DNA from 2 places in the Streptomyces sp. NPDC079167 genome. Region 1 is predicted to be linked to the other one. Evidence: riboswitches for the same ligand, from Rfam matches in the RefSeq annotation. Region 1 holds a riboswitch; the other holds the start of a gene.
What was found. A riboswitch is a leader RNA that binds a small molecule or an ion and turns the genes downstream of it on or off. The one in region 1 is predicted to bind glycine.
Positions count from the first base shown of each region.

Region 2: it holds a riboswitch for glycine, as region 1 does, so the genes downstream of both, gcvP (aminomethyl-transferring glycine dehydrogenase) here and gcvT (glycine cleavage system aminomethyltransferase GcvT) in region 1, are expected to answer to the same signal.

Region 1 covers NZ_JBFBLO010000007.1:109,930-113,868, reverse strand. The annotation lists gene glyA (serine hydroxymethyltransferase) at 1-11, opposite strand, end outside; gene gcvH (glycine cleavage system protein GcvH) at 30-407, opposite strand; gene gcvT (glycine cleavage system aminomethyltransferase GcvT) at 519-1,646, opposite strand; glycine riboswitch at 1,814-1,911, opposite strand; gene AB0P41_RS16770 (AAA family ATPase) at 2,085-2,774, shown strand; gene AB0P41_RS16765 (enhanced serine sensitivity protein SseB) at 2,949-3,725, shown strand; gene AB0P41_RS16760 (enhanced serine sensitivity protein SseB C-terminal domain-containing protein) at 3,880-3,939, shown strand, end outside.
Region 2 covers NZ_JBFBLO010000009.1:8,311-12,249, reverse strand. The annotation lists gene gcvP (aminomethyl-transferring glycine dehydrogenase) at 1-1,309, opposite strand, end outside; glycine riboswitch at 1,503-1,598, opposite strand; gene AB0P41_RS19795 (PRC-barrel domain-containing protein) at 1,732-2,103, shown strand; gene AB0P41_RS19790 (DNA polymerase IV) at 2,025-3,494, opposite strand; gene AB0P41_RS19785 (MerR family transcriptional regulator) at 3,560-3,939, opposite strand, start outside.

The sequences.
Region 1 (3,939 bases):
AGAAGCGACATCAGTGGGTCCCTAAGGTCTCAGTTGCCGGAGAACGCGGTGTACTCGTCGGCGGAGAGAAGGTCTTCCGGCTCCTCCGCGACGCGCACCTTGAACAGCCAGCCGCCCTCGAAGGGAGCGGAGTTCACCAGCGACGGGTCGTCCACGACGTCCTGGTTGGCCGCGGTCACCTCGCCGGTCACCGGCGAGTACAGGTCGCTGACCGACTTGGTCGACTCCAGCTCACCGCAGGTCTCGCCCGCGGTCACCGTGTCGCCGACCTCCGGGAGCTGGGCGTAGACGACGTCACCGAGCGCGTTGGCCGCGAACTCGGTGATGCCGACCGTGGCCACGCCGTCCTCGAGGGCCGACAGCCACTCGTGCTCCTTGCTGTACCGCAGCTGCTGGGGGTTGCTCATGACCTGAATTCTCCTGTACGCGGGGGAGTGCTGATGAACGGTGGTCTTACGGTGTGAGACACGACTGCGTCACGTGCGCGGCGCGCCGTGTGACAGGCGCGCCGCACCGCGTCACTTACGGCGCTTGTAGAACGGCAGGGCCACGACCTCGTACGGCTCGTGCTTGCCCCGGATGTCGACCCCGACACCCTCGGTGCCGGGTGCTGCGTGCGCCGCGTCCACGTAGGCCATGGCGATCGGCTTGCCCAGGGTGGGCGACGGCGCACCGGAGGTGACCTCGCCCACGACCTGCCCGCCGGCCACGACGGGGTAACCCGCGCGCGGTACCCGGCGGCCCTCGGCGACCAGGCCGACGAGCTTGCGGGGCGGGGCCGACTCCGCACGGGCCGCCGCGGCGGTCAGCGCCTCGCGGCCGACGAAGTCGCCCTCCTTCTCGAACTTCACGACCCTGCCCAGGCCCGCGTCGAAGGGCGTCAGCGCGGTGGTCAGCTCGTGCCCGTACAGCGGCATGCCCGCCTCCAGGCGGAGCGTGTCGCGGCAGGAGAGCCCGCAGGGGATCAGACCGTACGGCGCGCCCGCCTCGGTCAGCGCCCTCCAGAGCTGCTCGGCATGGGCGGGGGCCACGAAGAGCTCGAAGCCGTCCTCACCGGTGTAACCCGTACGGGCGATGAGCGCGGGGACGCCGGCGACCGTTCCGGGCAGTCCCGCGTAGTACTTCAGTCCGTCCAGGTCGGCGTCCGTGACCGACTTCAGTACGGCGGGGGAGTCGGGGCCCTGGACGGCGAGCAGCGCGTACGCGTCGCGGTCGTCCCGCACCTCGGTGTCGAAGTCACCGGCGCGCGCGGTGAGGGTGTCCAGGACGAGCTGGGCGTTGCCCGCGTTGGCGACGACCATGTACTCGGTCTCGCCCAGGCGGTAGACGATCAGGTCGTCCAGGATCCCGCCGTCCTCGGCGACGATCATCGTGTAGCGGGCCCGGCCCACGCCCACGGTGGCGATGTTGCCGACCAGCGCGTAGCTCAGGAAGGCCGCCGCCTGCGGACCGGTGACGGTGATCTCGCCCATGTGTGACAGGTCGAACAGGCCGGCCCGCTCGCGTACGGCGTTGTGCTCGTCGCGCTCACTGGCGTACCGCAGCGGCATGTCCCAGCCGGCGAAGTCGGTCATGGTCGCGCCCAGGGAACGGTGCAGGGCATCGAGGGCGGTGAGACGGGGGGCGGCGCTCGGGGCAGTGCTCATGGACATGGCTCCAGGGCATGACGACAGGGGGTGGTTCCCTCCCCATCTGTCATCGGAACCTGAGAGGTTCGCCGAAAGCCCCTGAAAGGGTCCCGACGGGGTCGGCCCCGTCAGCGTCGGCTTGCACCTTGGGTGGAGCCGCAGAGCGGCCCGCTTTTCAGATCTGCCTCATCCACGCGGTACGGGGCCTGAGAGATTCAAGGGAGGAACTTGCTCCTTCGGCGCCCGGCGCACACGGTGACCGGGACTCTCCCGCGCGGATTCAAACGGCCGGTATGCAGTTGGCGGGGTCATCATCGCACGCATTGCGGGAGAGTGGGGCGTCCAGGCCCGGACGGGTGCCGGACCCGACACGTACGGGCGGAAGCGGTTGTGCCGCATTACCTTTTCTTTACACTTCTTGGGCAGGTCAGTGGGTGACTCGGCAGGGGGAAGGCGATGACGTTGCAGCGCTACGCGACAACCGCGGGGGCGGCACGCGGTGCGATGCCCCAGCAGCCGGGCGTGCCCGCCCGGGAGCTGACGGGCGGGCCCGCTCCGGTGGTGCGTGATCTGCGGGGCGGGGGCGGCCGGGGGCCGCGCGGCCTGGACTTCACGGCGGGTGACGTGGTCGTGGTCTCGGGGCTGCCCGGCAGCGGGAAGTCGACGCTGATCCGGCGGGCGGTGAAGGAGTACGCGGTCGACTCCCAGGACACCAGGGACCGCTGGGCGGCGGCCCTGCCCGCCTTACTCCCGTACGCCCTCTACCGCCCCCTGGTGCGTGCCGCGCACTACACCGGGCTGTGGCGGGCGCTGCGGTCGGGCGGACCCGTCGTCGTCCACGACTGCGGCACGCAGGCGTGGGTGCGGAACTGGCTGGCGCGTGAGGCCAGGCGCCGGGGCAGCGGCCTCCATCTCGTCCTGCTCGACGTCACCCCCCGGGTGGCCAGGCAGGGGCAGCGGGAGCGTGGGCGCGGGGTCTCCGGATACGCCTTCGCCCGGCACCGGCGGGCGGTGGGCCGGCTGCTGCGCGACACGGAGACCGGACTGCTGCCGCCGGGGTGTGCCTCGGCGGTCCTGCTCGACCGTGAGGCCGCCGCGGACATCGACCGGATCTCGTTCCCGGAGGCGCGGCTCCCGCAGGAGTAGAGGACCCGGGGGCGTCACCGTTCGCATACGCACAGTTCGCAGGCGCTCCGCGCACTGTCCGGGATCTGGACGGTGCGGTGGACGGAGGTGCCGCCTCTGCGGGCTCTGCCCTCCTGCCGCGACCCGGTCTAGAGTTTCAGCCGCACCGCATGGCGAGAAAGGGACACAGACACCGTGGACATTCCGGCTCAGGCCCAGGCCCCGTCGCACCCGCCGCAGGGATGGCCGGCCAACGAGCTAGAGGAGGTGCTCAGTGCCTCGCTCGGCGTGCCCGGCGCGGGCGGAAGGCTGGTCGAGGTGCTCGGCCGCAGCCAGATCTGGGTCCCCCTCCCGAACGGCGGAGGGCGCGACAGCACCGACCTCGATCTGCCGACGGTCGACATCGACGGCGGCGCGTACGTCCCCGTGTTCAGCTCCGAGGCGCAGTTCCTCCAGTGCGTCGGCACCCATCTCTCCTTCACCGTCGCGCCCGCACGCGAGTTCGCCCGCGGACTGCCGCCGCAGCTCGGTATAGCGGTCAACCCCGGCGGCGCCGTCGGCGTGCCCCTGCCGCCCGGCGCCGTCGCCGAGCTCTGCCGGGCCGGGCGCACCCCGCTGGACGGCCCCGCGAGCGGCGGCCGGGTTCGGCTGTACGAGCCGGACTGGAAGGAGGACCCCGTCGACTTCCTCGCCGCGGTGTCCGCCGAATTCCAGGGGACCGCCGAGGTGAAGACCGCGCGCCGGGCGCTGGCCAGCATCGAGGGCGAGAGTCCCGTCCTCTTCGTCGGCGTCGAGTCCGCCGTGTGGGACGCCGCCGGGCAGAGCGCCCCGCTGGACGCCCTGGGGCGCGCGCTCGGCCGGGTCCAGGTGCCCTGGCCGGTCAATCTCCTGCTGCTCGACGTGGCGCAGGACCCGGTCGGGGACTGGATGCTGGAGAAGGTACGTCCGTTCTACCGGCGCGACGCGTACTGAGAGACGGAGCCGCCGTTGCCACGTGGCGTCAAGACGGTGTCAGGGGCGGCGCATAAGCTGGTTGGATGACGAGGCCGCCCCGTGTGCCCGGGAGTGGCACCACAGCACAGTGCGGCATGCGGGAACAGCGGAACGAAGAGGGGCGGGACCCAGGGTGAGTGCGTCAGGTACCGCGGCGGCCGGTCAGGTCGAGCACATGCTGCGCCAAGTGACC
Region 2 (3,939 bases), on a different contig from region 1:
GGGTCGTGGTCTCGTCACAGGCGACGGAGACGTGGTCGGCGTCGACGAGCCGCAGGTTCACTCCGCGCTCACGCGCGTCGGCGACCACACCGGCCGCTCCCCCCGGAACGCGGACGGTGAGGGTGTCGAAGTACGCGTCGTGCACGACCTCGGTTCCGGCGGCGCGCAGCCCCTCGGCCAGGATGGCGGCGAACCGGTGGGTGCGCCGGGCGATCGTCCGCAGCCCCTCGGGCCCGTGGTAGACGGCGTACATTCCGGCCATGACGGCGAGCAGCACCTGGGCGGTGCAGATGTTGCTGGTGGCCTTCTCACGGCGGATGTGCTGCTCGCGCGTCTGCAGCGCCAGCCGGTAGGCCTTGTTGCCGTCCGCGTCGACGGAGACCCCGACGAGGCGTCCGGGGAGGCTGCGGGCGAACTTCTCGCGCACGGCCATGAAGCCGGCGTGCGGTCCGCCGAAGCCCATCGGGACACCGAAGCGCTGGGTGGTCCCCACGGCGATGTCCGCACCCAGCTCGCCGGGCGAGGTGAGCAGGGTCAGGGCCAGCAGGTCGGCTGCGACGGACACGATCGCGCCCAGCTCGTGCGCCTGGTCGATGACGGGCTTGATGTCGCGCACGGCGCCGGAGGCGCCCGGGTACTGGAGCAGCACGCCGAAGACGCCCCGCTCGGCGATCTCGGCGGGGATGCCCTCGCCGAGGTCGGCGACGACCACCTCGACACCGGTCGGCTCTGCGCGGGTCTCGATCACGGCGACGGTCTGCGGCAGGGTGTCGGAGTCGACCAGGAAGACGCCGCCCTTCACCTTGCCGACCCGCCGGGCCAGAGCCATGGCCTCGGCCGCCGCGGTGCCCTCGTCGAGGAGCGAGGCGCCCGAGGTCGGCAGCCCCGTGAGGTCGGCGACCATCGTCTGGAAGTTCAGGAGGGCTTCGAGCCGCCCCTGGGAGATCTCCGGCTGGTACGGCGTGTAGGCCGTGTACCAGGCGGGGTTCTCCATGACGTTGCGCAGGATCACCGGCGGGGTGAACGTGCCGTAGTAACCGAGCCCGATCATCGGTGCGAGCACCTGGTTACGGTCGGCGAGGCTGCGCAGCTCTGCCAGGACCTCGGCCTCCGTACGGGCCTCGGGAAGGTTCAGTGCCTCGGCACTCCGGATCACGTCGGGCACCGCCGCGGCGGTGAGCTCGTCGAGGGAGCCGTAGCCGACCTGGGCCAGCATCTTCGCCTGGGCCTCGGCATCGGGCCCGATGTGGCGCTGCTCGAACGGAATGCCCTGCTCCAGCTGGGAGAGCGGAGTGCGACGGGGGGTCATGATGGAGGCCTCCTGGTCTGTCACGACCTGCGAGGGGCGCCACGGCGTGGCTGCCCGAACGGCCTCCCCATCTGTCATCTCGACCTGAGAGCTTCACCGGCACGCCCCGGGGCATACCGGCTTTCACCGTCGGTGAGGGTGGTCCCCGTCGCGGCACGTGCCGTACGGATCCCGCCCTGCTTTCCAGAGTGACCTCGTCCGTGCGGTACGGGGGCCTGAGAGATTCCGGGGAGGAGTTGCTCCTTCGGCGCCTCCGAATCGCTCCGGAGGACTCTCCCGCACAGGGTCAGCAGCCGTGCTCCAGCCTACCAGCGGGGCCGGGGCGGGCCGTCTCGAGTGGCCGACCTCCGGGATCTGGCATTTCGTAGTGCCTGTGGAGCAGCCGCGACCACCTGATGCAGTCGTGACCAGTGGGAGGCACCGTGCAGACCGACATCGATCCGCGCAGCCTGATCGGCCGCAAGGCCTTCGACCGACAAGGTGCAAAGATCGGAACGGTGGACGAGGTCTATCTCGACGACGCCACCGGGGTCCCCGAGTGGGCCGCCGTCCGCACCGGTCTCTTCACCAGGGACGCGTTCGTCCCGCTGGAACCGAGCGAATTCGTCGACGGCGCACTGGTGGTCCCCTTCGAGCGGGCCCTGATCAAGGACGCGCCCGACTTCGGCGTGGGCCGCCATCTCTCTCCCGAGCAGGAGTTGCAGCTCTACCGCCATTACGGGCTGGACTCCTCCCCCTCAGCCGACCCGGCTCCGGACAGGGACTTCGGCAGGCTCGCGGGCCACGAGGAGTAGTCCACCGGGTCCCGGACCAGACGGAGCGGATCGGCCGGCTGCAGCTGCGGATCGTCGATCCGGAACGTCCGCACCCGGCCGGGTGGCGTCCACGGTTCCTCGAAGCGCACGGTGACCCGGCCGACGCCGCTGCCCTGCACCCAGCCGTGCCCGTGGACCTCGTGCCGTACGTCGTGCCCGGCCGGCCAGCGCCGCGCGGCCAGTTGTTCCTCGCTCGCCGCGGTCTCCCCGCCGGGCTCCTCCTCCGCCCCGCGCCGCCCCTCGTGCGCCGCGGCATCCGCCGCGGCCGCGGCGGACTTCCCGGCGGCGTGCTCCGCGTCGGCGGCCTGCGCGAACAGGTCCTCCTGCGTGAAGTCCGCCAGCCCCGTGACACCGACGCCGAGCAGCCGGACGCCGCCGGTCGTGTCCACGGCCTCCAGAAGCCGCGCAGCGGCCTCCCTGACCACCGTCGGGTCGTCCGTGGGGCCACGCAGCGTCTCGGACCTCGTGAGCGTCGAGAAGTCGTAGCGGCGCACCTTGAGGACGACGGTGCGCCCGGAACGGCCGGCGCCCCGCAGCCGCTGCACGCACCGGTCCGCGAGCCGCTCGACCTCCGTCCTCACGCGCACCCGGTCGTGGAGGTCGACGTCGAAGGTGTCCTCGACCGACACGGACTTGGCGTCCCTCTCCGCGACGACGGGGCGGTCGTCGTACCCCTGCGCCATGCGGTGGAGCGCGACGCCGTGCGCCTTGCCCAGCAGCCGCACGAGCTCCGCCTCGCCCGCCTCCGCCAGGTGACTGACGAGGGTCATTCCGGCGCGCCGGAGATGGTCACCTGTGGCGGGGCCCACGCCCGGGAGGACGCGCACGGACATGGGTGCCAGGAGCTCACGCTCGGTGCCGGGCTCGATCAGCAGCAGCCCGTCCGGTTTCGCCTCCTCGGAGGCGATCTTGGCCAGCATCTTGGAGCCTGCCAGGCCGACGGAGCCGCTGAGTCCGGTGACGGCTCCGATGACGGTGCGCAACTGCCCGCCGATCGCCCGCGCGGACTCCGAGTCGTCGGCGACCCCGCCAGCCTCCAGGTCGACGAAGGCCTCGTCCAGGCTGAGCGGTTCGACGAGCGGGGACAGCCGCCCGAGCAGCTCCATCACCTGGTCGCTCACCGTCCGGTAGAGCGCGAAGCGCGGGACCAGATAGGCGGCGTTGGGCGCGAGGCGCCTCGCCTGTGCCATCGGCATCGCCGAATGCACGCCGAGACGCCTGGCCTCGTACGACGCGGTGGCGACCACGCCACGCGTCCCCAGGCCGCCCACCACCACCGGCTTGCCGCGCAGGCTCGGCTTCGACGCCTGCTCGGCCGAGGCGTAGAAGGCATCCATGTCGAGATGCAGAATGGTGGGCGCGGCTCTCACATGGACCGATGCTGCCCTATGCCACTGACAACCGCCCTGCCCGGCGCACGTACCGTGCCGGTGACTCAGCCCGCGCGATTACGGCGACGCGCGAGTTCGTCGGCGGGGTTGTGGCCGATCAGCGTCTCCCCTGTGTCGACACGCTCTCCGTGGAGCTGGGACAGCGCCGCGTCGACGTCCCGCCAGACGACGCCGACGGCGATGCCGAAGACGCCCTGGCCGCCCTGGAGGAGATTCACGACCTCGTCGGGCGAGGAGCACTCGTAGACCGTCGCACCGTCGCTCATCAGGGTCATCCGCTCGAGATCCGTGAATCCGCGCGCCCTGAGGTGCTGCACGGTGGTCCGGATGTTCTGCAGAGCGACCCCCGTGTCCAGGAACCGTTTGACGATCTTGAGGAGAACCACGTCCCGGAAACTGTAGAGACGCTGCGTCCCCGACCCGT